4 regions of the Nesterenkonia aerolata genome follow, and region 4 is predicted to be linked to each of the others. Evidence: riboswitches for the same ligand, from Rfam matches in the RefSeq annotation. Region 4 holds a riboswitch; each other region holds the start of a gene.
What was found. Region 4 has a riboswitch for S-adenosylmethionine ahead of RIL96_RS12060 (O-acetylhomoserine aminocarboxypropyltransferase/cysteine synthase family protein). Riboswitches for the same ligand answer to the same signal wherever they lie in the genome.

Region 1: another riboswitch for S-adenosylmethionine. It lies ahead of RIL96_RS05485 (LLM class flavin-dependent oxidoreductase); the one in region 4 lies ahead of RIL96_RS12060 (O-acetylhomoserine aminocarboxypropyltransferase/cysteine synthase family protein).
Region 2: another riboswitch for S-adenosylmethionine. It lies ahead of acs (acetate--CoA ligase); the one in region 4 lies ahead of RIL96_RS12060 (O-acetylhomoserine aminocarboxypropyltransferase/cysteine synthase family protein).
Region 3: another riboswitch for S-adenosylmethionine. It lies ahead of RIL96_RS01430 (O-acetylhomoserine aminocarboxypropyltransferase/cysteine synthase family protein); the one in region 4 lies ahead of RIL96_RS12060 (O-acetylhomoserine aminocarboxypropyltransferase/cysteine synthase family protein).

What each region holds. Positions count from the first base shown of each region.
Region 1 covers NZ_JAVKGR010000004.1:90,473-98,323, forward strand. The annotation lists gene RIL96_RS05475 (acyl-CoA dehydrogenase family protein) at 1-1,281, shown strand, start outside; gene RIL96_RS05480 (ATP-grasp domain-containing protein) at 1,262-2,125, opposite strand; SAM riboswitch class I at 2,212-2,309, shown strand; gene RIL96_RS05485 (LLM class flavin-dependent oxidoreductase) at 2,388-3,815, shown strand; gene RIL96_RS05490 (isocitrate/isopropylmalate family dehydrogenase) at 3,840-5,036, opposite strand; gene RIL96_RS05495 (aldehyde dehydrogenase family protein) at 5,148-6,671, shown strand; gene RIL96_RS05500 (SDR family NAD(P)-dependent oxidoreductase) at 6,671-7,459, shown strand; gene RIL96_RS05505 (amidase) at 7,439-7,851, opposite strand, start outside.
Region 2 covers NZ_JAVKGR010000004.1:76,751-84,601, forward strand. The annotation lists gene RIL96_RS05405 (NtaA/DmoA family FMN-dependent monooxygenase) at 1-518, opposite strand, end outside; gene RIL96_RS05410 (flavin reductase family protein) at 607-1,125, opposite strand; gene RIL96_RS05415 (CoA-binding protein) at 1,163-1,681, opposite strand; gene RIL96_RS05420 (O-acetylhomoserine aminocarboxypropyltransferase/cysteine synthase family protein) at 1,678-3,039, opposite strand; gene acs (acetate--CoA ligase) at 3,036-5,093, opposite strand; SAM riboswitch class I at 5,112-5,211, opposite strand; gene RIL96_RS05430 (ABC transporter permease) at 5,332-6,213, opposite strand; gene RIL96_RS05435 (aliphatic sulfonate ABC transporter substrate-binding protein) at 6,210-7,253, opposite strand; gene RIL96_RS05440 (ABC transporter ATP-binding protein) at 7,271-7,851, opposite strand, start outside.
Region 3 covers NZ_JAVKGR010000001.1:305,335-313,185, forward strand. The annotation lists gene RIL96_RS01410 (hypothetical protein) at 1-1,278, shown strand, start outside; gene RIL96_RS01415 (hypothetical protein) at 1,278-2,030, shown strand; gene RIL96_RS01420 (hypothetical protein) at 2,143-2,907, shown strand; gene metX (homoserine O-acetyltransferase MetX) at 2,955-4,085, opposite strand; gene RIL96_RS01430 (O-acetylhomoserine aminocarboxypropyltransferase/cysteine synthase family protein) at 4,148-5,482, opposite strand; SAM riboswitch class IV at 5,607-5,739, opposite strand; gene RIL96_RS01435 (acetyl-CoA C-acetyltransferase) at 5,883-7,067, opposite strand; gene RIL96_RS01440 (CoA-acylating methylmalonate-semialdehyde dehydrogenase) at 7,174-7,851, shown strand, end outside.
Region 4 covers NZ_JAVKGR010000021.1:434-8,284, forward strand. The annotation lists gene trxA (thioredoxin) at 1-74, opposite strand, end outside; tRNA gene RIL96_RS12045 (tRNA-Tyr) at 382-463, opposite strand; gene RIL96_RS12050 (aminotransferase class I/II-fold pyridoxal phosphate-dependent enzyme) at 669-2,018, shown strand; gene RIL96_RS12055 (cystathionine gamma-synthase) at 2,098-3,294, opposite strand; gene RIL96_RS12060 (O-acetylhomoserine aminocarboxypropyltransferase/cysteine synthase family protein) at 3,291-4,817, opposite strand; SAM riboswitch class IV at 4,883-4,999, opposite strand; gene RIL96_RS12065 (cobalamin-independent methionine synthase II family protein) at 5,085-6,320, opposite strand; gene RIL96_RS12070 (YajQ family cyclic di-GMP-binding protein) at 6,574-7,062, shown strand; gene RIL96_RS12075 (M48 family metalloprotease) at 7,073-7,851, shown strand, end outside.

The DNA.
Region 1 (7,851 bases), on a different contig from region 4:
CAGGCACAGGCAGAGACACAGAGCCAGGGAACAGCGAGGCTTCCTGAGGAACTGCTCGGCCAGATCGCCGAGGGGGCCGTGCGCCGTGAGCTGGACCGGGAGCTGCCGTTCGAGGCGGTCCGGTGGCTTGACGAGCACCGCTTCGGCGCACTCCGGGTTCCCGAGGAACACGGTGGCGCGGGAGCTTCAGTGGAGGAGCTGATCGTCGAGGTCATCCGGCTGGCTGAAGCTGATTCCAATGTCGCGCACCTCTACCGCGGGCATTTCGGATTCGTCGATGCGCTGCGCTTCCAGCCGGTGGAGATCCGTGATGAGTGGTACCGCCGGGTGCTCAACGGGGCCACCATCGGCAACGCGTCCACGGAGAAGGGCGGCAACGCACTGGGTGAGCTCAATACCGTCCTTGCTCAGAGGTCTGATGGCAGCTGGCGGTTGGACGGGGAGAAGTTCTACTCCACCGGCACGATCTTCTCCGACTACACCCGGGTCTCCGCCGCCCGCGACGACGGGCCGGGGCGTCGGTTCGCAGTGGTCGCCACCGATGCGGCGGGAGTGACCGTCGAGGACGACTGGGACGGATTCGGCCAGCGGCTCACCGGCACCGGGACCACGCGCTTCGTCGATGCGGACATCGAGCCCATCGGCGTGCTGGACCGTGTCCCCGGCTCCCATGAAGCCGTCCACGAGGCCGCCTTCTTCCAGCTGTATCTGCTTGCGGTGCAGGTCGGTGCGGCCCGCGGCGCCCTGCGGGATGCAGTGGCACTGATCCGGGGGCGGAAGCGGACGTTCAACACTTCGGGCTCCGGCAAACTCTTCCGCGAGGACCCGCTCATCCAGCAGATCGTGGGGAAGATGTCAGCAGGGCTGTTCGCTGCAGAGTCCACCGTCCTGGAAGTGGCCCGTGTCCATGACCGCGCCCTTGAGGCAGGCCGCCTGGCCGGTACCCATGAACCCGGTGCCGGCGCCGATGTCCCCGCCGCGGTCTATGAGAGCGAGATCGCCGTGGAGCGGGCTCATGTGGTGGTGCCGCAGCTGTGTCTCGACGTCGTCGGTGAGCTGTTCCAGACGGTCGGCGCCTCAGCAGTGTCACGGTCAAAGGCTCTGGACCGTCATTGGCGCAACATCCAGACGGTCGCGACGCATAACCCGATCGTCTTCCGCGCCCGTTCATTGGGGGAGTACGAGCTCGACGGCGTGCTTCCGGAAGGGCTCAACGCCATCGGTGATGCACCTGCCCCTTCACCCGGTGGAAGTGAACCGGTCAGCGGCTCGCACGCCTGAGGATCTTCTCCGCCAGCGCGCCGGACGCATCGCGGCCCCGGCCGATATTCGGACGGTGGAAACTGAGGATATCCGGGGCCACGGTGATCCCGGTGACCACGGCGTCCTCAGCTGAATCCACTCCGGGTGTCCGGACGGTGACAGATGCCGCAGCCAGTCCCGGCAGAGCGGTGACGGCGTCGGCAGCCAGCGCGCGCAGCCCCGGGGCGAGCAGATCGGTGACGTCGACGGTGAGCTGCTGTTCTCCGTTGTCGGTGAAGACCAGGCCTTCGGAGGTGTGCTCGAAAGCGGGAGTGCGCAGCAGTGCGGCGATCGCTTCGTCGCCGACGACGAACACTTCGACGTCCATGCTGGACTGCTCGGCCGTCCCCCCGGTGGCTTCGTCGTCGGTGTCCTCCTCACCGGAGTCCTCACCCTCTCCCGCGGGGGCTTCCTCGGCTGTGGAGACCGGGGGAGCGGAGCCCTCTGGCACAGCGACGTCGGCATGGCGCAGGAAACGCTCCAGCAGCTTCTGATCTGCGGCGATGCGGCGGGAATGCTCTGAGACCAACGTCGTCAGCTGTCCCTGCATTCCGCCGATGATGTAACCGGCGAATCGAAACAGCAGGTGCCCGGGCATGACCTCTTCGACCTCGACGTGCCGCTGTGCCAGGGCATCGCGCAGCAGATCCTCGGCTGTGAGGGTGTGATCCGCCTGCGCCGTGGGACCACCTGCCTGCTCAGTTGTCTGTTCAGCAGGATGTTCGGCCAGGACGGCAGAAATGATGCGCACGAGTGGACCCGCGGAAGATGACGCCAGGGCGGTGGGTTCGACTGTGGGTGTCGCGGACTCGGGGGTGGACATGGCTCCCACGATATACCGCTCGGTTCCGGCATCGGCAGATGACGTTGTGCGTCGTCGGGCCGCTGAGCCGGTGTAGGGTGTAAGGGCAACCATCCAGAGCGGCTGAGAGACCTGGCTCGTCGACGCCGCAGCAACCCACAGGATGTCTTCCGTAGGTGGGTGCTACCGCCAGGACCGATGGAGGTCCTCCTGGGAGCGGTGCCAAAAGGGCACCTGTCTGTCCTCGGGTGCCCTGCATCGGCTGAGCTCTGCAGGAGGAGACATGACCCAGACGCAGCCCCAGCCGTCATCCCAGCCCCCGCACACCCCTCAAGGCGGGCGGGAGATCCTGTTCAACGCCTTCGATATGAACTGCGTGGTCCACCAGTCCCCGGGGTTGTGGCGCCACCCGGAGGATCGGGCGCGTGACTACAACACCATCGGCTACTGGACTTCCCTCGCCCAGACCCTGGAGCGTGGCCTCTTCGACGGCCTGTTCATCGCCGATGTGCTCGGCCCCTACGACGTGTTCGCCGCTGGCCCAGAGGCTGCACTGCGGTCCGGCGCGCAGATTCCGGTGAACGATCCGTTCCTGCTGATCTCCGCGATGGCGGCGGTCACACAGAACCTCGGGTTCGGAGTCACCGCGGGCACCGCCTATGAGCACCCGTACCCGTTCGCCCGGCGGCTGGGCACTCTGGACCACCTCACCGGAGGCCGGGTTGGTTGGAACGTGGTGACCGGCTATCTGCCGGCGGCCGCGCAGAACATGGGCCAGGACGATCAGATGGAGCACGATCGCCGCTACGACCACGCTGATGAGTACATGGACGTGGTCTATAAGCTGCTGGAGGCCTCCTGGGAGGACGACGCCGTCGTCGCCGACCGTGAGCGTGGTGTGTTCACCGATCCGTCGAAGGTCCACCGCATCGAGCACGAAGGTGAGTTCTTCAAGACTCCGGGTATCTCCGTGGTGGAGCCGAGCCCGCAGCGGATGCCCGTGGTCTACCAGGCTGGGGCGTCCACCCGCGGCCGCGCCTTTGCGGGGAAGCACGCCGAGGCGGTGTTCATCAACCCGCCGACGAAGGAACTGGCGAAGGCCTCGGTGCAGAAGATCCGTCAGGCCGCAGTGGAGGCCGGGCGCGATCCCTATGACGTGCGGATCTTCGCGATGCAGACTGTGGTCACCGGGCCCGACGAGGCGGCCGCGCAGGCCAAGTACGATGAACTCGCCCAGTACGTGGACCCGGAGGGCGGTCTGGTGCTGATGTCCGGATGGATGGGGATCGACCTCTCGACGTTCGATCTGGACCAGCCGATCGGTGATGTGGAGTCCAACGCGATCCGCTCCACAGTGGAGACGTTCCAGAAGGCCTCAGGCCGTGAGGATGAGACGTGGACGGTGCGGCAGCTGGCCGAGTGGGTCGGCGTCGGCGGGTTCGGTCCGGTCATCGTCGGTGATGGCCCGACGGCGGCGCGCCGTCTGGCCGAATGGCAGGATGAGACCGACGTGGACGGCTTCAACTTGGCTTACCACATCACTCCGGGCACCTTTGAGGACATCGTGGAGTACGTCGTCCCGGAGCTGCAGCAGCTGGGCCGGTACAAGTCGGACTACACACCGGGAACCCTGCGGCAGAAGCTTTTCGGCCGTGGCGATCACCTGCCGGAGAACCACTACGCGGCACAGTTCCAGCTGCGCCGTCGCTGAGCGGTCACTGGCCCATCGCCTGCATCACCCCATCGATGAGTGGGAAGGTGTCAGAGCCGTGAGAAGCGAGTGGGGGACGGGCGCCGCGGTGCCGTCGGCGATTCGGTCGGCTATCCGCTCAGCCGCTCCTGCCGTACCACCGGGCAGCCCGACCCCTGAGATCGGCACTCCGCCGGACAGCTCGGCGGCAACGGCGGATTCGATGGCGATTCCGGCTTCCGTATGACCCAGAGAGGCCAGCCCCATTGCGAGCGAGAGGATCGTCGCGAAGGGGCTGGCCCATCCGCGGCCAGCAATATCCGGAGCCGACCCGTGGACGCCCTCGACCATGGAGGGGGCGGTGCCTTCCAGGTTGAGGTTCGCGCTCGCTGAGAGACCGATCCCGCCCTGCACCATCGCACCGAGGTCAGTAAGGATGTCGCCGAAGAGGTTGTCGGTCAGGACGACATCGAAGCGCCCGGGATCATAGGGCAGGTGCAGGCACATGGCGTCGGCATTCACCTGGTCGATGTCGACGTCGTTGAAATGCCGAGCCTCGTCCTGCAGGACTCGCCACCACAGGTCACCGGCCGCGGTCAGGATGTTCGTCTTATGGCAGAGCGTCAGGTGGCCCCTGCGTCGGCTCGCCAGACCGAGTGCATAGCGGGTGGCTCGTCTGATGACCGGCTCAGTGTTCACCGACTCCTGGAGGGCTACCTCGTGACCGGTGCCTCTGTGTGTGGTGGATCCGCCCCCGGTGTACGCTCCTTCGAGGTTCTCGCGGATGAAGACGAGATCGCAGTTCTCTGCGTTCACGCCTCGGACCGGCGACTCGACGCCGGAATAGAGACGGACGGGGCGTACGTTGACGGCCTGGTCGAATGCCGTGCGCATCGCCAGGATGATCCCTCGTTCGAGGATTCCCGGTGCCACGCGCGGATCACCGAGGGCTCCGAACAGTATGAGCTGGCTGGAGAGTAGCTCTTCGCGCAGCGCGTCGTCGAAGAGGCGGCCGGTCTTCAGGTAGACATCGGCGTCATAGTCGACATGGCGCGGACGCAGCCCGACACCGAGGGGTGTCCGCGCGGACACAGCCTCCATCACATCCTCTGCGGCTGAGATGACTTCGGGTCCGATGCCGTCGCCGGCCAGAACGGCGATGTCTATCGAAGGCCGACGTTCACAGGATGGCTGGTCCTCGGACTTCTCACCGTTAGGCGGCGGGGCGGAGTCGGCAGTCATGGGAGTCTCCTGAGCTCACATCACGATGTGATGTCGAACTGGTCGGACAAGTTGTACTATGTGAATCAGATTACATTCAGTTGTCGGTGTGGCACCAGGAGGTTCGACGTGATGGATGCAGGACGTTTCCCCTCAGCCCTTTTCGAGGAGGTCCCGGCGGGGTTGCCCGTCGGCCCGGCGTGGGTCACACCATCGATCTCTTCGCCGGTCGTAGATGCGTGGACCGGAGAAGATCTCGCGCAGGTCCCTGTCGCCGATGTGGCGACGGCGCAGTCGGCCCTGACTCATGCTGCACAGCTGTGCATGGCGTTCGCGAAGATCTCTTCGGCTGTGAAGAAGCAGGTGGTGTCGGATTGCGTCGAAGGACTACGTCGGAATCGTCACCTGCTGGAGGACCTGCTCATCCTGGAGACCGGGAAGCCGCGCCGTGATTGCCGGACCGAGGTGGCGCGGACGATCAGCTGCTGGGAGGCTTCGGTAGAGGAGGTGGGGCGCAATCTCGGCGAGCTGGTGCCGGTGGATCTCCAACCTGGCGGTGAGGGAATGACAGCGTGGTATCGCCGCAGGCCGTTGGGTGCGGTCGTCGCCATCGCAGGCTTCAACTATCCGTTGCTGTTGGCCAGTCATAAGATCGCACCCGCCCTGGCCGTCGGAGCCCCCTTCATCCTCAAACCTGCGCCCGCCACGCCGCTCTCTGCTCTGTGGCTCGTTTCTCTAGTCCGGAGGAGCCTGCGCTCAGCAGGGCTCGATGAGAGCATCGCTCAGTGCCTTACAGGAGGTGCTGAGGTCGGCAATGCGCTCGTCAGCGATGAACGTGCCGCTGTGGTCAGCTTCACTGGGTCCGCTGCTGTCGGGCACGCGATCGCCAAGGCGGCGGCGCCAAGACGTACCGTTCTCGAGCTCGGGTCCAATGCCGCACTCATTGTGACCGGCTCGGCGAATCTCGACGACGCCGTCGACGCTGTCGTCAGAGGTGCCTTCTACGCCAACGGTCAGGCATGCATCTCCATCCAGCGGATAATCGTCACAGCAGATGTCGCCGAGGACTTCGAAGATCGGTTGAGTGAAGCTGTTCAGCGGTTAGCCGTGGGTGATCCCTGGGACGAAGAGACACAGGTGGCGGCGCTCATCGATTCTGCGGCAGGTCAAAGGGTGCAGGAGACGCTTCAGTCCGCCCGAAATGCAGGTGCTCGAACAGTGGCTCGTCGTGAGGCGCCAGAAGCGGTGAATGCTCGACATGCTGGTGGAGCATTGATCATGCCGGAGCTGCTGGCTGATGTCTCGGATGATGAGGCGCTGTGGAATGAGGAGATCTTCGCGCCGATCGCGGCAGTGCGGAGAGTGGGCGATCTCGACGAAGCTTTCCAGGTAGCAAATGATTCGCGCTACGGCCTGCAGGCCTCCATCTATACGGCGGATCTCGGCGAGGCATTGCGTGCAGCCGAGGAGCTCGAGGTGGGGGGAGTCGTCGTCAATCAGATTCCCGGTTTCCGTTCCGATGTGATGCCCTACGGAGGAGTCAGAGATTCCGGTGTGGGGCGTGAAGGCCCGCGATGGGCGATGGAGGAGTACACCGTGACCCGCATGGTCATGATGCGGATGCCCTCGGGCGCAGAGCAGGTGGGGGAGCGCTGATGGTGCAGTACAGTCGACTGTTCTCGGTGCAGGGTCAGCGTGCCTGTGTCATCGGTGCGGGGTCCGGCATCGGACGAGAAATCGCCCAAGGGCTGGCCGCCTGGGGAGCTGATGTGGTCTGTGCGGACCGCGATGTGGACGCGGCCCGGGAGACCTCATCGCTGTGCCGTGCCCAGCGGCCCCTGAGTGCGGCCGAATACATCGACGTCACCGATCCGGAGCAGGTCCGTGAAGCACCGGAGCGTTTCGGCCACCCGCAGATCTTGGTGCATACCGCCGCGATGAACGTCAGGCGCCGCATCCTGGATTATAGGGATGACGAACTCGAGAAGGTGACTTCCCTCAACCTGACCGGGACTTTCCGGGTGCTTCAGGCGTTCGGTGGGTCGATGGTGGAGCGTGGCCGTGGCTCGATGGTCTTCTTGTCCTCGATCCGCGCGCGTGTCGTGGAACCTGGTCAGGGTGTATACGGTGCGACAAAGGCTGGACTGGAGTCTCTCGTGCGTTCTGCCGCCAGCGAGTTCTCAACCCGCGGAGTCCGCGTCAACGCCATCGCCCCGGGAGTGGTCACTACACCCCTGACGCAGCAGGTGCAGAGCGATCCCGGCTGGTTCCGGAACTATGCGGCCCAGTCTGCCCTGGGCCGGTGGGCTGAGCCGAGTGAGCTGGTCGGAGCGGCCGTCTACCTGGCCTCGGATGCGGCGAGCTATGTCACCGGTTCCGTACTGGCTGTCGACGGAGGATGGACCGCCATCGACGGGGGGACCTCAGAGCTGCATACTCCCTGAGAGGAGTGCGGCGTCGAGCGAAGCCCAATCAGGAGCCGCGGAGGCCGGTCGAACCTGCTCCCACCATGCCATCAGTCTCAGGACATCGGCATCGGAGGCCATCGGCCCGGCGATTTGCATGCCGATCCACCGTCCGTCAGCACTCTTGCCGACATTGACCGTACCAGCGGGCTGCCCCGACATATTGAACGGCAGGGTGTAGGAGATATGTGCCATGGGTTCTTCGGGATGCGGATGCGGCATGGGATTCTCCGCAGCGAAGGCCAACTGCGGCGTGACCGGCGACAGGAGGACATCGACGTGCCGGGTCAAAGCCCGTGCGCGGGCTGCGAGTTCTCCCAGAGCCTCGTAATCGCCAACAGCCTGTGCCGCGGAGCGTGACTGTGCTTTTC
Region 2 (7,851 bases), on a different contig from region 4:
TCCCAGGAGCCCTCCCACAGCTGATAGACGACGTCGAGGTACTCCTCGGCCCAGTCGTACCGGTCGCCGTGGGCGGTGAGCCCACCCCCGCCGAAGTTGCGGTGGGCGTTCTCCGTCGCCGAGGTCACCACGTTCCAGCCGACTCGTCCGCCGGAGAGGTGGTCCAGAGTGGAGAGCTGCCGGGCGAAGGTGAACGGGTGTGCCTGGATGACCGAGGAGGTCATCGCCAGACCGATCCGCTGGGTCGAGGCCGCCAGCGCGGAGATCAGCACCAGCGGGTCGTTGGCCGGGATCTGCAGGCCACGGCGGACATGCGAAGCCCATCCGCCCTCGTGGTCGCCGTAGACTCCGACCACATCGGCGAAGAACGCCAGATCGAACCCGGCCTCCTCCAACCGGCGGACCAGCTCCGTCCAGTGCTGAAGCTCGTTGAACCGGTGCTGCTGCGCGGTCTCACGCCGCCAGGCTCCGCCGAGGATGTGGCTGGTGGTGTTCATCAGGAACGCCGAGAGGATCAGCGGCTTCGCGGCACGGTGGGACGCGGCACTGCTGGATGCGGCGCTGCTGGATGCGGCAGGTTCGGATGCAGACACAGGCACTGTCACCTCAGGCCGAGAGCTCGAGGGCGGCGAGCTCCTTGAAGGAGCTCTGGTGGAAGACCATGCCCGCGGCACCGGGAATCGATCCGACGTCGGTGATCTCCAGGATGACGATGTCGTGATCGCCGGCGCGGACCTCGTCGTAGATCCGGGTGCTCAGCCACATCGGGCTCGCCGGGAGGGTCAGGGCACCGGCGTCGTCGATGGCGTAGTCGACTCCGTCGAACCGGGAGGCCCGGTCCTTCGAGGCCAGCTGACGGCACAGGCCGAACTGATCACGTCCCATGACGCTGACCCCCAGGGCTGGGGCCGAGCGCAGCCGGGGCCAGGTCTGGGAGGTGTGCTGCACGGCGAAGGTCACCAGCGGCGGTTCCAAGGACACCCCGACGGTGAACGTGGACGCCACCAGCGCCTGCGGGGCACCGTCGATCTGCGCGCCGACGGCGACCACACCCTGCGGGAAGTGCGAGAACGCCTCGCGCAGGTCGAGCGGATCGAAGGTCCGTGTAGTGGGAGTGGTAGTCATCTCTGTCTCCTCATGCATCGGGTCAGAAAGCCCCGAATCAGATATCGAGTTTCTGCCGGGCGGAGCTGATCACCCCGGTGTTGAAACCGGCTAGGTGCAGTCCACCGTGGAAGCGGGCGTGTTCGATCTTCAGGCAGCGGTTCTGCACCGCCTCCAGCCCGGCGTCCTTCGCCTGCTGGGCGGCCTCGGTGTTCTCGATGCCCAGCTGCATCCAGATGGTCTTCGCCCCGACGGCGACGGCGTCGTCCACGATGCTCGGCACATCGGCCGGCTTGCGGAAGATGTCGACGATGTCGGGGGACTCGGGGAGGTCCTGCAGCGAGTCGTAGACCGGGTGGCCGAGGATCTCATCGACTGTCGGGTTGATGAAGTACACCCGGAAGGTCGAGGAGCTCAGCAGGTAGGTGGCGACGAAGTGGCTGGACCGAGAGGGTTTATTCGAAGCGCCGACGATCGCCACGGACTCGGCGTTCGAGATCAGCTGCAGCCGCCTCACCGCCGAGGGCGGCTCCCAGATGCCGTGCGGGTGCTCTGCCACGGGTGCGGTGGTGGTCATCGTGCGTCTCCTTCGTCCTGTGCAGTGCCGCGCTGTTCTGCACCATCCTGTGCAGCGCCGTCCTCTCCAGCGCCGTGCAGCGCGGCCTCCAGTGCCTGGTCGATATCCCAGAGGATGTCCTCCGGGTCCTCCAAGCCCACCGAGATGCGGATGAGGTCCTCAGGGATCCCGGCGGCCTCGAGCTGTTCGGGGCTGAGCTGCTGATGGGTGGTCGAGCCCGGGTGCAGCACCAGGGTGCGCACATCGCCGACGTTGGCCAGATGGGAGGCCAGCTGCAGGGACTCGATGAACCGTGCCCCGGCCTCTCGCCCCCCGGCCAGCCGGAAGCTGAACACTGAACCGACCCCCTGGGGCAGCAGCCGCTTGGCCAGCTCGTGGTCCCGGTGCGAGGGCAGACCGGCGTACTCCACCGAGAGCACCCGCTCATCCGCCTCGAGCGCCTCGGCCACCCGCTGGGCGTTGGCGATGTGCGCGTCGATCCGCTGCGGCAGGGTCTCCACCCCCTGGATGAGCTGGAACGCCGCCTGCGGGGTCAGCGAGGGGCCGAAGTCGCGCAGCTGCTCGGCGCGGATCTTGGTGAGGAACCCGAACTCGCCGAAGTTCCCCCACCAGCTGAGCCCCCCGTAGGAGGCCACCGGCTCGGTCATCTGCGGGAAGTTGCCGTTGTCCCAGGGGAACTCACCGGATTCGACGATCACTCCGCCCAGAGTGGTGCCGTGTCCGCCGAGGAACTTCGTCGCCGAGTGGACGACGATGTCGGCGCCGTGCTCGATCGGCCGCAGCAGGTAGGGAGTGGTCAGCGTGGAGTCCACCACCAACGGGATCCCGCGGGCATGGGCGACCTCGGCCAGACCCGGGATGTCGGCGACGTCGGAGCTGGGGTTCGCGACGGTCTCGGTGTAGACCACCTTGGTGTTCTCGGTGATCGCCGCGGCGAAGTCCGCCGGGTCGGTGGAGTCCACGAAGGTGGTCTCGATGCCGAAGCGGCGCAGGGAGACGTCGAGCTGGGTGATGGTGCCTCCATAGAGCTTGGAGGAGGCGACGATGTGGTCCCCGGAGCCGCACAGCGCGGCGAAGACCAGGAACTCCGCGGACATCCCCGACGCCGTCGCCACGGCCCCGATGCCGCCCTCCAGCGCGGCAATCCGCTCCTCGAAGGCAGCCACCGTCGGGTTGCCGATGCGGGAGTAGATGTTGCCGTACTTCTGCAGGGCGAAGAGGTTGGCGGCGTCGTCGGTGTCCTTGAACACGAAGGACGTGGACTGGTGGATCGGCACCGCACGGGTGCCGTAGACGGCGTCCGGCACTGCGCCGGCGTGCAGCGCGCGTGTGCGGAATCCGAACTGGCGGTCGTTCATCGTCTCTCCTGTGCTGTGGGGGTCTGTGCAGTGCCGCGGGCGCGGCAGATCTCGTCGATCACGGGGACGCAGGGCTCGTTCTGCAGGCTCGTGGTGTCTCCGAGCTTCTGCCCATCGTGGAGCTGAGTCAGCAGCCGGCGCATGATCTTCCCGGACCGGGTCTTCGGCACCTCGGGCACGGGGATCAGGGTCCGTGGTTTGGCCACCGGGCCGATGACCTCACCGACGTGGGCGCGCAGCATGCTCAGCAGCTCAGTCTCGGCGGCAGCGTCATCGGCGATGCGAGCTTGGGCACCGGCGGAGAGCACCACGAAGGCGACGGCGGCGTGGCCGGTGGTGGCATCGGCCACCGGGCAGACCCCGGCTTCGACGACGTCGGGGTGGGAGACCAGCGCGGATTCGATCTCGATCGTGGAGAGCCGGTGCCCGGAGATGTTGATGACATCATCGATGCGGCCGAGGATCTGCACATCACCGTCTTCGTCGATCTTCGCGCCGTCGCCGGCGAGGAACCAGCCCCGGTCGGCGTACTTCTCCCAGTACGAGGTGTAGAACCGCTGCGGGTCACCCCAGACAGTGCGTGCGGCCGAGGGGATCGGGGTGGTGACCACGATGTTGCCCTGCACGTGCGGAGCCACCGGCTCCCCAGACTCATCGACGACGGCGACCGCGGTACCCGGCATCGCACGTCCGGCCCAACCGGGCTTCAGGCGGTGGCCGGTGGCGGGATCGGCATCCTCGGGCCGCGGGGAGAGCACAGTGGACCCGGTCTCGGACTGCCACCAGGTGTCCACCATCGGCAGCGCGGGCGCGCCCTCGGCATCGCGGGCGTCCCGGCCGAGCTGCTGGCGGATCCAGTGCCAGGCCTCCGGGTTGACGGCCTCGCCCACTGTGCCGGCAAGCCGCAGAGAGGACAGGTCGTATTCTGCCGGGATTCCCTCCGGGAACCAGCCCATCAGTGAGCGCACCAGCGTCGGCGCGGTGTAGTAGGTGCTGACCCGGTGACGGGCGATGATCTCGAAGTGCCGCCCCGGGTGGGGAGTGTTCGGAGTGCCCTCGAAGATGACCTGGGTGGCGCCGGCGGAGAGCGGCCCATAGATCTCATAGGTGTGTGCGGTCACCCAGGCCAAGTCCGCAGTGCACCAATGCACCTCGCCCTCGCGCCGGGCGGGGTCCGGGTGGGCGAAGAGCCGCAGGTAGGTGTAGAGCGCGCCAGTGAGGTAGCCGCCGGTGGTGTGCACCAGGCCCTTGGGCTTGCCGGTGGTGCCGGAGGTGTACATGATGAACAGGTCATGCTCGGCGTCGAAGGACTCAGGGGAGTGCACCGGTGAGGCGGTCTCCACCGTCTCGTGCCACCACAGATCCCGGCCTTCGGTCCAGGAGATCTCAGAGCCGGTGCGGCGGATGACCAGCACGTGCTCCAGATGCCCGCCGTTGTTGACGCCAGCCTCGGCCACGGCGGCGTCGGCATTGGCTTTGACCGGAACGGCGGTGCCCCGGCGGAACTGCCCGTCGGTGGTGACCAGCAGCTTCGCACCGGTGTCCTCGACGCGGAACTTCAGCGCCTCAGCGGAGAACCCGCCGAAGACCAACGAGTGGACCGCGCCGATCCGCGCGCAGGCCAGTGTGATGACGATGGTCTCCACCAGCACCGGCAGGTAGATGACCACGCGGTCACCGGGGCCGATGCCTAAGTCCGTCAGCGCATTCGCGGCACGGGAGACCTCCTCCTGCAGCTGCGCGTAGGTGACGTCCCTGCGGTCGCCGGGTTCGCCCTCGAAATGCAGGGCCACCGTGTCACCGCGGCCGGCGGCGACGTGCCGGTCCACGCAGTTCACGGCCGCGTTCAGCCGACCTTCTTCGAACCAGGCCGCCTCGGGTCCCTGCCGGGTCTGCGGGTTCGGCGGTGTCCACCGGCGCACGGTCTCCCACGGGGTGTCCCAGTCGAGGAGTTCGGCGGTGCGGGCCCAGAACGCCAGACGGTCTTCGTCGGTCTGCGGGTCCGGCCAGCCGTGCACATCAGCCAACAGCGGATGGACGGCGGCGGTGTTCAGCGACACGGGCGGAATTCACTCCCATCGGTCCTGGCGGTAGCACCCACCTTGCGGGAGGATCTCCCATGGGTTGCTGCGGCGTCGTCGAGCCAGATCTCTCAGCCGCTCTGGATGGTTCGTCAGTTCATCGTACGCCTGGGGTGTGGCCGGGCACAAAGAACGTGTCTGAGTATGACCGGCTGGATGGCCGTGTGCCTCGTGGCACCTGCTGCTCAGCCCAGGATCTCCGCCCAGCACCTCAGCCCCAGGTCTTCAAGGCCTTGCGTTCCAGGACGCCGAGCAGGGCATCGGTGAGCTTGCCGAGGATGGCCAACAGCAGGATGGCCAGCAGCAGGCGGTCGGTCCGGCCGTTGTTCTGGGAGTCGGTGAGCAGGAAGCCCAAGCCCATGGACGAGGCGATGAGCTCCGCGGCCACCAGGAACAGCCAGGCCTGGGCCAATCCCAGCCGCAGCCCGGAGAACACCGAGGGGACCACGGCCGGCAGCTGGACCGTGGTCAGCAGGCGCACCCCGTGGAATCCGAAGGCCCGTCCGGCCTCGACCAGCTGCGGGTCCACATGGCGCAGCGCCGAGTGCACCGCAGTGAAGACAGGGAAGAACGCGCCGATGGCGATCAGCGTGACCTTCGAATCCTCATAGATGCCCATCCAGAGGATCAACAGCGGCACCCAGGCCAGTGAGGGCACCGCCCGGAACGCGCCGATCGTGGGCTGCAGCAGTGCATCGGCGATCTTCGAGAGTCCCAGCAGAGACCCGATGACGAGCCCCAGCCCGGCGCCGACGGCGAAGCCGAGCAGCACCCGCTGCACGGAGATGGCGATGTGGTGGGTCAGGTCTCCGCGCTCGAAGAGCTCCACACCTGCGGTCAGCACGGCCTGCGGGGCCGGAAGCTGCACCGGGGTGAACACTCCCGCGGCGGTGACGCCGTACCAGGTGGCCAGCAGCACCAACGGCACGACGGCGCCGATGAGCAGCCGGCCTCCGGGCAGGGCGCGGCGGCGGCGCACACCGGCAGTCTCCTCCGGTGTGGTGTCCGGGGTCTTTCGGGTGTTCTTCGGTGACGTGTGCGCCTCGGTCTCGGCAGAGGCCTCGGCATGGGGAGTGTCAGTAACTACTGTCATGAGTCCTCCCCGTCAGCGTCCCCATCAGCATTTCCGCCGGCGGCTTCGGCCTGCTCGGCGAACTCAGGGTGGAACAGTGTGTCCAGGGCGTCGTCGATGCTCTGCTGCTCGGAGACGTCGCCGGTCTCCACGAAGTACGGGCCGATGTTCTCTAACACCTCGTACTGCTCCTCGCCCGGCACCGGGTCCACGCCGAAGTTCGAGCGCTCGGTGATCACCAGTTCGGCGACCTCGACGTCGATGTCGGCCTCCTCCGCGAGGATCTCAGCAGTCTCCTCCGGGTTCTCCTGGGCCCATTGCCGGGCGCGTTCGTAGGTGTCGATCACCGTCTGGGTGACCTCGGGGTGGTCTTCGATGAAGTCCTCAGTGCTGTTCACCACGGAGTAGGTGTTGAAGTCCACCTCGCGCCGGAACAGTTCGGCGCCCTCCTGCTCAGCGGAGGCCATGATCGGGTCCAGCCCCGCCCAGGCATCCACATCCCCGTTCATCAGAGCCGTCCGACCGTCGGCGTGCTGCAGGTTCTGCACTGTCACGTCACCGGGCTCCAGTCCTTCGGCCTCCAGCGCTTGGAAGAGGAAGAAATACGGGTCAGTGCCCGCGGTCGCTGCTACGGTCGCGCCCTCGAGATCGCTGACGGTCTCCACATCGGAGTCCGCCGTGGAGACCAGCGCCGTCCATTCTGGCTGGTCAGCGATGAGTACGGTCTTCACCGCGGAGCCATTGGCCCGGTTGAGCAGGGCTGCCGACCCGGCGGAGGAGCCGAAGTCGACAGCGCCGGCGCGCAGATTCTCATGGGCGCGGTTCGAGCCCTGGGACTGCACCCAGTTGACGTCGATCCCCTCTTCGGAGAGCTCCTCCTCCAGCCACCCCTGGTCTCGAATGATGAGGCTGAGCGGGTTATAGGTGGCCCAGTCGATATCCAGAGTGCTCAGGTCTGAGTCCTCCTCGTCCGCGGGGCCTTCCCCGTCGACGCAGGCGGTGGCCAACAGGGCGCTGAGCCCGAGCACTGCCGCGGTTCTGGTGCGGCGTCTGGCCGTCATCAGGTGTGTCCTCTCGCTCAACGGTGCGCTCCTTCTCCAGTGGCGCCCCCAGTAGTCTCCGCAGCGGTTTCTGCAGTGGTGTCCGCAGCGGTAGTGCCCTCGACGCCGAGGCCCTCCAACAGGGCGCCGCGCAGTGCGGCCAGGTGCGCTGAACCGCGGTCCCGGGGGCGGGGGTTGGTGATCTCCAGCAGCTGAGCCACACCGGCACCCTCGCGGTCGGTGCCGTCAGCGCCGAGCAGTAGAATCCGGTCAGCCAGGTGCAGCGCCTCATCGACGTCATGGGTCACCAGCAGAACGGTGGTGCCGGTCTCAGCGTGGATGTCCAGCAGAAGGTCCTGCATCTTCAGCCGGGTCAGGGCGTCGAGTGCGCCGAACGGTTCATCGAGCAGCAGTACTCCGGGGCGCCGGGCGAGAGCGCGAGCCAGGGAGGCGCGCTGGGCCATGCCCCCGGAGATCTCCCGTGGGCGCAGGTCAGCCCGTTCCGCCAGGCCGACGAGCCGCAGCAGCTCGTCGACGCGCTCGCGGCCCTGAGCCTTCGGGGTGCCGCGGGGCAGACCAAGAGCCACGTTGGCGCGCACTGTGCGCCAGGGCAGCAGAC
Region 3 (7,851 bases), on a different contig from region 4:
TCCGAAGGTTTCGCCGATATGGACATCGGCACCGCCCGTCCAAGCGGGGACGTCGTCGACGCCTCCGGCGATGCGGCACCGGAGAGCCTCGATGATCTGGACGCACCGGAAATGCCCACTGCGGAATCCGGCATCACTGTGGTGGACCATGAGGCCCTGGATTCCCTGGAGACCTCCGAGGACATCGACGTCAGCGAGGGCCTGATCCGCACCACGGCGGGTGACCTCGAGATCACCTCGATCTCCACCGTCGAGGAGCTTCCCCTGGAGGGGGACGTGGAACGGAACCTCGGCGGGGACGGCTCGGAGAGTGAGTTCGACGAGGACGACACTGACGGCACCGAGGACACTGACGACACCGAGGCCTACGGCACAGATCAGGACGGCACCTCCGACGTGACCTTCGGCGAGCTGCCGCACGCCGCTGCAGAAGGCGAGACCTTCTACCTCGTGGACGCGACGTTCGAACCCGCCGAGAGCTCCCCTGACGTCTCTCCAAGCGTCACGCTGAACACCGGCGGCCAGCAGGCCGAACTGTTCACCCTTGACGGCGGCGACGGATGGGGCCAGCCGGAGTCTGAGGACTACACCTTCCTCGTCTCGGCGCAGGCCGACGACGGGGACCACCTGCAGATCTCAGCAGATGGTCACGACCAGGGGTTCAACCTGGCCGCCGGCGAACGCGGCGACGCGGGAGTCGCAGCGACCTACTACCGAGACGTGACCCAGCAGGACCTACAACATGAGTACTCCTTCGCAGACCAGGACGTGGCCCTGACCGACGGCGAGGACGAATTCGATGCGGAGATCTCATTCGACACGCATCTCATGGAGGCCCAGATCGTGCCTTACAGCGCGGAACAGGGGTGGGCCGACGAAGGCAACATGTGGCTTGCTGTGGACTTCTACTCTTCCCTCGAAGCAGACTCCTGGACCTGGTCGCTCGAAGAGGCAGAGTTTTCTGTCTCGGTGGATCACGGTGCAGACACCGCGAGCAGCAGCGACAGCGAGGTCATCACCAGAGAAGGGTCCTCCGAAGAGTTCCTCATGATGCTCCAGGTGCCGGCGGACGCGACCTCCTTCACCATCACGCCGAGCCTGAGCGCTGAACTCTCGCCTTCGGGCAGCCCGCTAAGCCAGACGGTGGAGTTCACCACCGATGGATACGAGGTGGAGTTCCCCCATGACGGTGAGACCGAGGACTCCGCTGAGGAGGAGGAAGACAGCGACGAGCCGGAGGATGAGCAGGACGAATCTGAGGAGGGCGAGGACAGCTGATGCGTGAAACCACTGATACGGTCAGGACGACGCAGACTCCGGCATCTCAAAGCGCTCGGAACACCGCCTTGATCGGTGCCCTCTCAGGAGTGGCCCTGACGCTGACCGCCTGCGGAGACGACGTCCCCTCCGGGCCGATGGATGAGGATCAGCTGGAGTCGACCCTCCTCACCGGACGAGACATCCCCCAGGGGTGGGATCTGACTGACGGGCCCACCGGCGAGGACGTCTACGGTGACGACATCAGCATGGCCCTGGCGGTCCACTACTTCACCGATATCCGTGAGGCCACTGCCGGCATCGCCGACTCGCAGGTCTGCGAGGACGCCCAGGACGACTTCGACGAGGCACTCGACGACGCCGAACTGGTCGGCATGGCCGCGGCGTCCTACGAGCCGTCGGATCAGGACAGGGGCACTGCCGTGGCGCTGTCCTATTCGACGTCGGAAGAGGTGGATCTCGCTGATGAGGCCGTCACTCTCTGGGAAACCTGCTATGAGGACCTGGTCGAGGACGGGGACTGGGCCGAGGACATGGAGCTCGATGACCTCGGAGGGGACTTCGACGGCGTCACGGCGATCAGCGATGAAGCCGACGTCGGCGGGGTCAGGGCTGTAGGAGGTGAGAGCTATGGGCAGAATCATCTCTTGGCTCGCGGCTTCTCCTCAGACCCCCGGGATGAAGAGATCTTCGAGGAGCTCTTCGACGCGTTGAAGGAACGCTTCGAGGAGGGCCCTCAGGGCGACGACTGACAGGATGACATCCGCCATATAAGGTGACTGATGTAGCGCCGGTCACAGCAGTCAGAGACTCATGATGATGAAGAGATGACGAACCTGACATAGAGGGGAATGAGGGGACACCATGGCAGGTCAGCAGCACACAACCGCTCCGCGGCAAGTGGTGGATCACGGCCCGGTCCGGAGAGGACGTACCTCTCGCGCCACGCTGATCGGCGCATCATCCGCCGTGATCCTGACACTGACCGGCTGCGGGGACAGTGTGCCCAGCGGACCGATGAATGCCGAGGAGCTGGAGAGCACGCTGATCACCGGCCGAGATGTCCCTGAAGGCTGGAACCTCATCGACGGTCCCACCGGGCGCGACGCCGGCGGAGAACCCTTGACCGACCAGGTGAGCGCCGGATTCATCGCCTCTATGGTGGATGAGGCTGAGCGCGACGGTGACTCCGAAGACTGCCAGGAGGCCGCAGAGGACCTGACCTCCGATATCGAGGACATCGAACTCTCCTACGAAGCCGAGGCCGAATACGAGATGAGCGGAGACGGCGAGTCCTGGTTCAGTGCAGTGGCGTTCTCCAGCACGGAGGACTATGACGTCGCCGGTGGGCTCCTTGATGTCTGGGAGACCTGCGCCGAGCAGCTCATCGATGAGACCGAGGAAGCCTCGGATTGGGAGCTGGACGACCTCGACGGAGACATGGACGGCATCTACGTGGTCAGTGACGAGGCACAGATGACCGGCCTCAGCGTCGTCGCAGGGCAGAGCTACGGGCAGAATCATCTGGTGGTGATCGGCGGCACTGAGGATCCCCGGAATGAGGACACCATCCACGAGCTCACCGATGCCCTCAAAGAGCACTTCGAAGAGGGGCCCGAGGGCGACTGACCCCGGTATCTGCTGCCGCCCTAGAGACCAGCTCACCGCAGCTCAGCTCAGAGCCGCAGCACCTCACGGATCTCAGTACCCAGCTGCTGGGCGCTGGTGAGGAACCCGTCATGACCGATGGGCGAGGAGATCATGTGCACGGTGTTCTCGCCCGGGATCAACCGTGCCAGCTCCTCACTCTGAGACGGCAGATAAAGCCGATCTGAGTCCACAGCCACCAGCAGGGGCTTCGCAGAAACCCCGGCCAGCGCCTGCGCCACTCCCCCGCGCCCGCGGCCGACGTCGTGGCTGATCAGCGCCTCGGCGACGACGAGATAGGCGTTCGGATCAAACCGGGAAATCAGCTTCTTCGCCTGGTGATCCAGATAGGACTCCACCTGGTAGCGTCCACGCCGCCGCTGGGCCCACCCCAACGGCTCCTCACCCGGCTGAGCCTCACGGCCGAAGCGGACCCCCAGCTCATACTCCGAGCGGTAGGTGATATGCGCGATCCGACGGGCAAGCGCAAGCCCCTGCAACGGTGCCGCCCCGTCATAGTAGTCACCCCCGGCGAAGTCCGGATCGTTCTCGATGGCCTGCACCTGCGCCTGACCGAAAGCGATCTGCTCAGCAGTCGAAGCCGCGCCACAGGCGAAGACCCCCACCCCGTCCACCCAGTCCGGGAACGTCGCGGCCCATTCCAAGGAGCGGGCACCACCCATCGAACCCCCGATCACCGCGTGCAGTCGGGTCACACCCAGAGCACGGAGCAGACGCTCCTCCAGACAGACGGTGTCACGGATGGTGACGAAGGGAAACCGCGAACCCCAGGGACGGCCGTCGGGATCCGGGGACGCCGGGCCGGTGGAGCCGTAGCAGCCGCCGACCATGGCCGGAGCGATGACGAACCAGCGGTCCGTGTCCAGGGGCCTTCCCGGGCCCACCAGCTCCTCCCACCACCCGGTGCTCGGGTCCGCCTCAGTGGCGGCCACATGGGAGTCACCGGTCAGCGCGTGGGCCACCAGTACCGCGTTGTCACCAGCCGCATTGAGCCGCCCCCAGGTCTCATAGGCGATCTCCACCTGAGGTAACGCACCACCGGCCTCGAACGTGTAACCGCCGACGTCGAGCACCTGCAGGGCTCCGGCAGGGCGGTGGCCGAAGTCGTTCAAAGTGGTGGACAGCACCGGTGTGCTCATCGTCTGTGGAATCCTCTGCTGGTAGGTCCGTCGGGCAGGTCTGCGTGGCTGTGCTCAGTGGCTCAGTCCTCGGCCGAGGCACCGGCGAGCGCCTGGTCCAGATCCGCGAGGATGTCATCGATATGCTCCAGCCCCACGGACAGTCGCACCATTCCCGGTGAGACTCCTGCGGCCCGCTGGTCCTCCTCGCTGAGCTGGCTGTGCGTGGTCGAGGCCGGGTGGATCGCCAGAGAACGGACGTCACCGACGTTGGCCACCAGGGAATGCAGCTGCAGCGCGTCCACCAGGCGCTGTCCAGCCTCAGCGCCACCGCGGACCTCAAAGGCGAGCACCGAGCCGACGCCGCGTGGCAGGTACCGGCGCGCCTGTTCATGGCAGGGGCTGGATGCCAGACCGGCATAGTTCACCCGCTTCACCGCCGGGTGGGCCTGGAGATGTTCGGCCACGCGCTGAGCGTTGGCGACGTGGCGCTCCATGCGCAGGCTCAGCGTCTCCAGCCCCAGGTTGATCTCGAAGGCGTTATGCGGTGACAGTGCTGGCCCCAGGTCACGCAGCAGCTGGACCCGCGCCTTCATGATGTAGGACAGGTTCACCCCGAAGGCCCCGTCAGCACCGAGATCACGACCGAAGACCAACCCGTGATAACTCTCATCGGGCTCGGTGAAACCGGGGTACCGCTCCGGGTAACGCGTGTAGTCGAACCGGCCGGAGTCGACGATGATCCCCGCGATGGCCGTCCCGTGACCGCCCAGGAACTTCGTCGCCGAATGGACGACGACGTCGGCGCCGTGTTCGATCGGCCGGATCAGGTACGGAGTGGTCAGCGTCGAGTCGATGATCAGCGGCACGCCCAGCTCATGCGCGGCAGAAGCCACGGCTTCGATGTCGAGGACGTCACCGCGAGGGTTGGCCACCGCCTCTCCGAAGAACGCCGCCGTGTTCTCTTTGGCGGCCGCGCGCCAGGATTCGACGTCATCGGGGTCCTCGACGAAACTGACCTCCACGCCGAGCTTGGGCAGCGTGTGCTTGAACAGGTTCTGCGTGCCGCCGTAGAGCTGCGGGGAGGCCACCACATGGGCGCCGGCCTCAGCGATGTTCAGCAGCGCCAGCGTGGTGGCCGCCTGCCCGGAACCCACCGCTAGGGCTCCCACGCCCCCTTCGAGGGCGGCGATCTTGTTCTCCACGGCCTCCACCGTCGGGTTGGTCAGCCGGGAGTAGATGGGACCGAGCTCCTCCAGGCCGAAGCGCCGGGCCGCGGACTCGGTGCTGGGGAAGACGAAGGACGTGCTCTGCTGGATAGGCAGAGCACGGGCGCCGGTGTGCGGATCCGGCTCAACACCAGCGTGGATCTGGAGGGTCTCAAAGCGATGGGCAGACTGTGCCGTGCTCTCAGTCATGTGGCGTCTCCGTTCGGTCCGGTCCCTGGGGGTAAGGACCCGACCTCCGACGACGCGGAGCCCTCCGGCCCTGCCCCATGGACGTGGCATCTCATGGACTGGCGTGGGGCCGCACTGACGTGGAGGCCCGCGCTTGCCTCACCGGTACTGCGGAATGTCCGCAGACCGGTCAGGCCAGGTCGTCACCCGGGGCACCCCACCGCGAACTGGAGGGTTGCCGGCCAGCAAACCGGGGTTTCGCGCTGGCACTCTTGACCTTAGGAATCAGTGTGCCCGGGAAACCCCCTCAGGGCAACCCGGGCACACCCCACTGCACGTTTATCCGAACTCTCTGCAGAATCCGTGCCTTATAGAGGCCGGATTACGCAAGCGATTCGGATAAACGTGCGGTGCGGGGGTATCAGGGGACGCGGACGATGAGGGCGTCGCCCTGGCCGCCTCCACCGCAGAGAGCCGCCGCACCAGTGCCCCCGCCACGGCGCTTGAGCTCCAGCGCCAGATGCAGCAGGATGCGCGCACCGGACATACCGACCGGGTGCCCCAGGGCGATCGCGCCGCCGTCCGCGTTGACCTTTTCGGCCTCGACGCCCAGCTCCTCGGCAGAGGCCAACCCGACGGCGGCGAACGCCTCGTTGATCTCGATCAGATCCAAAGCACCCGGCTCAACACCCTCCTTCTCACAAGCGCGAGCAATGGCACGGGCCGGCTGCAGCTGCAAGGAGGAATCGGGACCGGCGACCATCCCGTGAGCACCGATCTCTGCCAACCACTCCACGCCGAGCTGCTCGGCCTTCTCCTTGGACATCACGACCATCGCACAGGCGCCGTCGGAGATCTGTGAGGCTGAACCGGCCGTGATCGTACCGTCCTTGGCGAAGGCCGGACGCAGCCGTCCCAAGGACTCCGCCGTCGTGTCACCCCGCACACCCTCGTCAGCACTGATCCGCACCGGCTCACCCTTACGCTGGGGCACCTGCACCTCGACGATCTCCTCGTCGAAGCGGCCCGCCTGGGCCGCATCAGCGGCACGGCGGTGCGAGGCCGCCGCGAACTCATCCTGCTGCTCACGGGTATAGGCCCGTTCACCACTGTTGCAGGATTCGGTCAGCGCGCCCATGGACTGATCCGTGGCTTGGTCCCAGAGCGCGTCATAAGCCATGGAATCCACCAGGGTGGCGTCACCATAGGTGATCCCGGTCCGTGACTTCGGTAGCAGATGCGGCGCCTGAGACATCGACTCCATCCCCCCGGCGACGACGATCTCGCACTCCCCCGCCCGGATCATCTGATCGGCCGTCGCCACCGCATTGAGTCCGGAGAGGCAGACCTTATTGATGGTGATCGCCGGCACCGAGGCCGGAATCCCTGCCGCCAACGACGCCGTGCGCGCGGCATTCTGCCCCGTGCCGGCCTGGATGACCTGCCCCATGATGACGTAGTCGACATCATTGCCGGAGACTGCCGCGCGGTCCAAAGCGCCGCTGATCGCCACTGCGCCGAGGTCAGCGGCCCGCAGAGTGGAGAGACCACCGAGCAGCTTGCCGATGGGAGTACGGGCGCCGGAGACGATGACGGTGGATGACATGGGCGGGACCTCCAGAAATAGTTGCACGTCCAATAATCTCTCGCTAGATTACCAACGAGACTCAGCTCACACACTATTCCAGCCTCGAGGCGGAGGAGAAGCTTCTATGCACCAGGTGACGCACTTCATCGACGGACAGCGCACCGAGGGAACCTCGGGCCGCACGAAAGAGGTCTTCAACCCGGTCCAGGGCGCGCCACAGGCCACTGTGCCGCTGGCCGATGAAGCCGAGGTCGACGCCGCCATCGCCTCCAGCCAGGCCGCCTTCGACGGCTGGTCCTCGATGAACCCCCAGCGCCGCGGGCGCATCCTGCTCAAGTGGGTGGATCTGATCTACACCCACATGGATGAGCTCGCCGAAACGCTCTCCAACGAGCACGGCAAGACCTTCCCCGACGCCAAGGGTGACATCCAGCGCGGCGTCGAAGTCGTCGAATTCGCCGCCGGCGCTCCCCACCTGCTCAAGGGCGAGTTCTCCTCCGAGGTGGCCCGCGGGGTCGACGTCCACTCCCTGCGTCAGCCCCTGGGCGTGGTCACCGGCATCACCCCGTTCAACTTTCCGGCGATGATCCCCCTGTGGAAGGCCGGCGTCGCCCTGGCTGCGGGCAACACCTTCGTGCTGAAGCCTTCTGAGCGTGACCCCTCCGTGCCGGTGCGCCTGGCCGAGCTCGCCGTCGAGGCCGGGATGCCCGCCGGCGTGCTCAACGTCATCCACGGCGACAAGACGGCAGTGGACACGCTCATCGCCGACGAGCGGATCAAAGCGGTCGGCTTCGTCGGCTCC
Region 4 (7,851 bases):
AAGTCCACAAAGAGGATGTCGTTGTCCTCCAGCGCCTGCTGGAAGCCTTCGGCTGTCAGATCAGTAGTAGCCATGACGGCAACACTACGCCAGCAGCCCCGCGGCGCTGAATCACAGACCGTGCTGATCAGCGCTCGGCTTAAGAGGCTGCTCGCATCACGGCCTCACCCGCAGTCCAGGTGTGGCGTCATGCTCCCGACGGATCGAGGGACAACTTGCAGTCACAGAACGAGGGATTTCCGGGCTCAGAGGAGCTGACGGTGACTGAAAAGGGGACGCGGATTTCTCCGATCCGCGACAGCACTCCTCGTGAGACGACTCAGGGCCCGGAACTGTCGTTCCGGGCCCTGAGTGAGCGGTTGAACTGCTCAAGTGATGCGGTGGCAGATGAGGGATTCGAACCCCCGTAGGCAATGCCAGCTGATTTACAGTCAGCCCCCTTTGGCCGCTCGGGTAATCTGCCGCAGGAACCATGACCGAGCTGCGGCGAACCAGAAATCCGCCCAGCCCTGTCAGGCACCCGACAACTTTACCCGAAGTCCCCGAGCTTTTTCGAATCCGCGGAGCAGCTGGCCGGGATATCATGCCCAAGACCACAGCTGCCCCCGGTACTCCCTCCGCCAGGCCGGGATGAGGCGGGGCAGGACATCAGGCGCGAAGGAGCACCAGTGCAGGATCTCGACGCCGAGAGCTTAGCCAAGACGCTGACCGAACGAAGTCCTGCAGGCATCGCCGAAGAGGTGCGCGAGCTCATCGTCGCCGGCACGCTCACCGCCGGGATGCGGCTTCCCACCGTGCGCGATGTCGCCGCCGAGCTGGGCATGAGCGTGGGAAGCGTAGCATCGGCCTACGGCCTGCTGCGCGAAGGGGGACTCGTCGAGACCCGCCGCCGCGGAGGGACCCGGATCGTCGAGGGCGGGCACCTGGGCCCACGCTTCTCCGGATGGTCCGAGGTGGACCTGCTGCGCTGCGCCCCCGACCCTCACCTGCTCCCCAGCGCCGAAGATGCCCTACTGCGCGCGGTGAAGCAGCACGACGTCAATACGTGGAGCCGCGAGCACATCATCACGGACCTCGCCCGTGAGCTCAGTGCGCGGCTGACCGACCTGCCCCGCAGCTTCGCCGCCGTCTCCTCCGGCGCCGAAGGGCTGTGGCTGGCCACACGAGCGACCGCCGAACAGGGTGCCACACTCGCCGTCGCCGAACCGGCTTCACCGGGATACCTCGCCGTCTTAGAGTCCCTGGGACTGCATACTCTGGCAGTGACCTGTGACGAGGAGGGCCCCCGCCCGGAGGATCTGGAGCAAGCCCTGGACGGCGGCGCCGCCGTCTTCGTCCACTGCCCCGGCGGAGCCTTCAGCGACAGGGGCACGCTCAGCGCCGAGCGTGCGCTGGCGCTGGAGAAGGTGCTGGAGCGGCATCCGGACACGCTGATCATCGAGGACGATCCGCTCGGGCCGGTCTCGGAGTACCAGCAGGGCCACTCCCTCGACGTGTTGTTCCCCGAGCAGACACTGCGCGTTCTGGGCTTCGACCGCGCAATGGGAATCGATGTCCGCACCTCGGTGCTGGCCGGGCCGAAAGCTCTGATCGACCGCTGCCTGATGCACCGCTCCGGGGGCGTGGCCTCGAACAGCCGACTGCTACAGCACGCACTGGCGCATATGCTGCGTGATCCGCAGGTCACCCACCGGCTGCAGTCAGCGCGCACCCACTACGCCCTGCGGCGGCGACTGGCGCTGGACACCTTCGCCGAGGCAGGGCTGACCGTACGCAGCGGACCGGCAAGCTGGGCACTCTGGGTGGAGGTGAGCGACGAACGTGCCGCGGCACTGGCTCTGGCAGGCAGGGGGGTCGTCGTCGACGTGGGTGCCGGAAGCATGATCAGCCAACAGAGGCCCGGGATGCTGCGGCTGTCGATCGCGCAGCTGCCGGAAGACCCGTCACTGCTCCGGGAGCTGGCTCGTCTCGTCGCCGATGCAGCCTCCGGCCAGCTGGAGGACGTCACCTTCCTCTGAAGTCGCGCGGTGCTGATGAGCTGATGTGCAGAGGATCGCCACGTATCCCCGCACCTGGATCGGCACGCTGCCACTCTGCTCAGGCGGCCAGCAGTGCTCGGTCCAGATCCTCGATGAGGTCTTCGACGTCCTCGATACCCACGGAGAGCCGCAGCAGATCCGCCGGAGGTGCCTGGGGTGTGCCGCGGGTCGAGCCGTGGGTCATCGTCGCCGGATGACTGATGAGCGACTCCACTCCCCCGAGGCTCACCGAGAGGCCGAAGACGCCGGTGGACTCCGCAACCCGACGCGCTGCGGCCTCACCGCCGACCACGGCGAAGGAGACCAGTCCCCCGAATCCGGACATCTGCCGTGCGGCGATCTCATGGCCGGGGTGATCGGCCAGGCCGGGATACAGCACCCGGGCGATCCGCCGGTGCCCGGTGAGCCATTCGGCCACGGCCCTGGCGTTCTCGCAGTGCTGACGGATCCGCACGCCCAGCGTCTTCAGCCCGCGTGCAGTGAGGAAGGCGTCCTGCGGCCCGGCCACCGCACCGGCGGCGAACTGCTGGTAGCCCAGCAGATCCCCCAGCGGCTCGCCCTCCCACACGGCCTCACCGGTGACCAGTGCCCCGCCCAGAACATCGGAGTGTCCGCCGATGTACTTGGTCGTCGAATGCACCACCACGTCAGCGCCCAGCGCCAGGGGCGTCTGCAGTGCCGGGGAGGCGAAGGTGTTGTCCACCGCCAGCAGGGCTCCGTGCGCGTGCGCCGCCTCAGCCCAGCGTGCGATGTCCACGACGCTGAGCAGCGGGTTCGTGGGAGTCTCCAACCAGACGAGCTTCGCCGCGTCATCCTCAAGGGCCGCCCGCAGCGCCGTCTCGTCCTGCGGATTGACGAAGACCGTCTCCACACCCCACCGGGAGTACAGCACCGAGAGCAGCCGGTGGGTTCCGCCGTAGGTCTCGGCGGCGGCCAGCACGGTATCGCCCGGGCGCAGCACCGCCCGCAGCAGCGCGTCCTCGGCGGCGATCCCGGAGGCGAAGGCGAAACCGCGGGCACCGCCCTCCAGCGCGGCCAGCTGGGTCTCGAGACCACTGCGGGTGGGGTTCGCCCCGCGGGAGTACTCATATCCCGTGTAGAAGGTGTCCACTCCGGGCTGCGTGAACGTGGAGGTCTGGTAGATGGGCGGAACCACGGCGCCGGTCAGGCCGCAGGGTTCCTGCCCGGCGTGGACCGCCGAGGTGCGGAATCCCGGGCGGACGACGTCGAGGCCGAGGTCAGGGAGCGTCGTCATGCGCGGACTCCTTCCAGGATGCGCAGTTCGTCACGGACGTCGAATCCGCTGCCCTGCTGCGCGGTCTGCCAGCCGGGCCCCTCCTGGGGCCTGTGCTCCTCCTGGGGTCTGTGCCCGAGCGCCGCCTCGAGGGAGGAGGCGAGGTCAGCCCAGATGTCCTCGACGTCCTCCCGTCCGACCGCCAACCGCACCGTCTGCTCGGTGATCGCACCGGCGGCGCGCAGCTCCTCGCTGAGCCGGCAATGCGTCATCGACGCCGGATGACAGGCCAGGGTCCGCGCATCACCGAGGTTCGCGGCGAGCTTGACCAGGGTCAGGGAGTCGAAGAACCGCTCGACGTCGGCGCGCTCCGGCAGCTCGAAGGACAGCACGGCACCGGCACCGCGGGGAAAGTCTCGCTGGGCGATGGCCGCATCCTGAGACGCGGGCAGGCTGGGATGCCGGACCGTCTCCACCGCGAGGTGCCGCTCGAGCCGCCGGGCCAGCTCCTCGGTGGAACGGCAGTGGCGCTCCATCCGGACGTCGAGGGTCTCGATGCCCTCCAGCAGCTGCTGGGCATTCCAGGGCGCCAGCGTGGGGCCGAGATCGTTGAGCAGCTGGGCGCGGATCAGGTGCAGCAGCGCACCGTGGTCCCCGTGGGCCGCCACCAGTGACCGGCCTCCGAAGCGGCGGCGGGCCGTAGTGAGCTGGAGCCAGCGCTGCGGGTCGGCCGAGGGCGTAAACCGGCCGGTGTCGACGATAGCTCCTCCCAGGACGGTACCGCCGCCGGAGAGGTACTTGGTGGCGGAATGCACCACCAGGTCGGCACCGAGCTGACCCGGACGCAGCAGGTGCGGGCTGGCCAGCGTGTTGTCCACGACCAGCGGCAGCTGGGCACTGTGGGCGATCTCTGCCAGCGCCGGGATGTCCGGGAGGTCGGCGTGTGGGTTGCCGATGGACTCCACCAGCAGCGCCCGGGTGCGGAAGGTGATCGCCTGCCGCCAGCTCTGCGGATGATGCGGGTCCACCCAGGTGACCTCGATGCCGGCTTCGGCCAGAGTGTCGTTGAGCAGGTCTGCGGTACCCCCGTAGATGCGCTCAGAGGCGACGATATGACCGGCGGAGACCCCCGGGTCGGGTTCGCCGTCGGGAGATTGCCCGGACCGGCCCGCCAGGGCCAGCAGCGTGAGGCTCAGCGCGGCCTGCCCAGAGGCTGTGGCTACCGCGCCGACGCCGCCTTCCAACGCAGCGATGCGCCGTTCGAACAGGGCCACTGTGGGATTGCCCGTCCGCGAGTAGGTCAGCCCCGGACTGCGCTGGGCGAAGCGCTCCCGGGCCTCGGCCAGAGTGGCGAACTCATAGGCCGCGCTCAGGTGCACCGGGGCCACCACGGGGGTTCCGGCCGGCTCAGCGCCGGTGCCCGCATGGATCTTCGCCGTGGCCCCGGAATCACGGTGGAGCGTGTGCTGCCCCGGCGTGTTCGGGGAGGCAGGCCCCGCTGAAGACCTCGGTGATGAATGGGATGTGGAATGCGGGTCAGCCATCACTGGACCCCCTCCTTCGAGTGGGGGCGCAGGGGCCCGTCACCAGTGTTCCGGGCCCGCCGAGAGCGCCATGCTTACCACGTGCGGTGTGCACGCAGCCGGATCGTCATCTGGGGCACCCCGCCACAGCGAGAGGGTTGCCGACCGGTCGGCCAGAGCCTTGGAGACCGGTGCTCGTGATCCTTAGACCGTCACACTACCACCGAATCATGAACATTGACAGCACATGAGGGGCAGAGTGTTCATCTCTTGGGAGCGCGATGGAGGTCAGCGGAAGAGCTGCGCGGTGGCCAGCTGCGCGCCCTCGGCCAGGCTTTCCAGCTTCGCCTGGGCGATCTGCGGATGGATGCGCCCGCCGAGGCCACAGTCGGTGGAGGCGATGACGTTCTCCCGCCCCACCCGCTCGGCGAAACGGATGATCCGCTGGGCCACCAGCTCCGGATGCTCGACGACGTTCGTCGCATGGGAGACGATGCCCGGCAGAATGACCTTCCCCTCGGGCAGCTCGACGTCGTCGAAGACGGTGAACTCATGCTCGTGCCGGACGTTGGCGGCCTCGAAGGAGTAGTACTTCGCGTCGATCTGCAGCATGAGATCCACGATGTGCCGGAACTCGATATCCGTGGTGTGGGGGCCGTGCCAGGAGCCCCAGCACAGGTGGAAGCGGACCTGTTCCTGCGGGAGGCCGCGCAGAGCGTAGTTGATGGCCTCGACGCGCAGCTGGGTGAAGCGCCGATAGTCCTCGATGCTGGGCTCCGGGGTGATCTGGTCCCAGTTCTCGGCGATCGAGGGATCGTCGATCTGCAGGATCAGCCCGGCGTCGATGATGGCCCGATACTCTTCCCGCAGCACCTCGGCCCAAGCGTAGAGGTGTGCCTCCTCGTCCCGGTAGTGCCGGTCGGCGATGCGCGCACCAGAGCCTGGCGCGATCGAGGTCATGAATCCGGTCTCCAGTCCGGCGGCGTCGAGACCGGCCCGGAAGTTCGCGATGTCTGAGGCGATCTGCTCCTGCCCCGTATAGGCCAATTCGCCCACAGTGGCGGGGAACGGGGTGGCGGTGTTGCCGGTGCCGATGCCGGATTCCGGGTCCTGATAGGCCTGCTGGAACCGCACCCAGTCCCGGCGGTTCGGGAAGCTGGTCAGCTGGATCTCACCGGGGGACGATTCGACGTTCGGCTGGCTGAAGATGTCCTCTCCGGTGACCTCCAGACCTTCCACGCGCTGGAAGATATAGGACCACCAGGCGCCGTAGTCGGTGGCTTGGCTCATCGCTTTGCCGTACTCGCCGTCGCCGGGAACCGTGATGCCTGCCGCCTGCTGCCGGGCGACGATGTCGGCGACGGCGGCGGAGAGGCGCTGCTCGAACTCCTCGGTACGGATCAGGGTGAGGCCGTCGTCGGCGAACTCCCGGGCAGCATTGGCGGCGATCAGCTCCTCGGTGCGGGGCAGCGAACCGGCATGGGTGACCAGGATCTGCTCAGTGGGGTCGGGGGTCTGCGGCATAGTGGAGCCTCCTTCGTGGCACATGTTCGGTCTATGTGATCGGCGTTGAAATTTATGTTCAACTGTTTGTCAGTTGTATCACGCCGGTGCACCGCAAGGCACCCGCCAGTCCGCCTTCCGCGAAGAACCCAGGAGCCGTCGAGGCTCGCGCCATAGACTGGGGCGCAGGAGCTGACCACACCGACGACGGCACCTCGGCGGCGAAATCCGCCGTCCGCCTCGCCGTCTCCCTGACTTCACGAGGAGGATCCCTATGGCCAAGGACTCAAGCTTCGACATCGTCTCCACTGTGGATAAGCAGGAGGTCGCCAATGCGCTGAACCAGGCGCAGAAGGAGATCGCCCAGCGCTACGACTTCAAAGGGGTCGGGGCGGAGATCGACTTCTCCGGAGAGAAGATCCTGATGCGCGCCAACTCTGAGGAGCGGGTCAAAGCGGTGGCGGACGTCTTCGGTTCGAAGCTGATCAAACGCGGGATTTCCCTGAAGGCGTTCGATTCCGGCGAACCCTACGCCTCCGGCAAGGAATACCGCATCGAGGGCCTGATCAAGGAGGGGATCGATCAGCCGACGGCGAAGAAGATCTCCAAGATCATCCGTGACGAGGGGCCCAAGTCGGTCAAGGCCACCATCCAGGGTGATGAGCTGCGCGTGACCTCGAAGTCCCGGGATAATCTGCAGTCGGTGATCGCCCTGCTCAAGGACTTCGACGACGCCGCCCTGCAGTTCGTGAACATGCGATGAGGAGGCCCCAGTGAGCCATCACAACGGACGACTACGGACCATCGGGCTGCTCTCGCTGCTCTTCGGGCTGCTGCTGGCCATCGGCGCGATCCTGGCCTACTCCTCCGGAAACTCCTTCTTCCTGGTCCTCTTCGCCGGCATCGGCCTGGTCTCAGTGGCCTACAGCTACTGGAACTCGGACAAGATCGCCCTGCGTGCGATGAAGGCCTACCCGGTCTCCCGGGAACAGGCCCCGGCGCTCTACACGATGGTCGAGGAACTCGCGCAGCGGGCCCAGCAGCCGGTGCCGCGCATCTACATCGCCCCTTCCCCGACGCCCAACGCCTTCGCCACCGGCCGCAACCCGGAGAACGGGGTGGTGTGCTTCACCGAGGGGATCCTGAATCTGCTCAATGAGCGGGAGCTGCGCGGGGTGACCGGTCACGAGCTGATGCACGTCTACAACCGGGACATCCTGATCTCCTCCGTGGCCGCCGCCGTCGCGGGGATCCTGACCACGGTCAGCCAGTTCTTCCTGCTCTTCGGCATGGGCCGCGGTGGCAACAACAACGGCGGCGGGAACCCGCTGGCGCTCATCGGCTCACTGGTGGCGGTGCTGCTGATGCCGCTGGCCGCCGGTCTGATCCAGATGGCAATCAGCCGCACCCGGGAGTACGACGCCGACTCCGACGGTGCTCAGCTCACCGGTGATCCGCTGGCGCTGGCCTCGGCGCTGCACAAGCTCGCCGGCGGCATCGAGCGGCAGCCGATGGCGGAGGACCCGAAGCATGACGCGCACGCGCACATGAT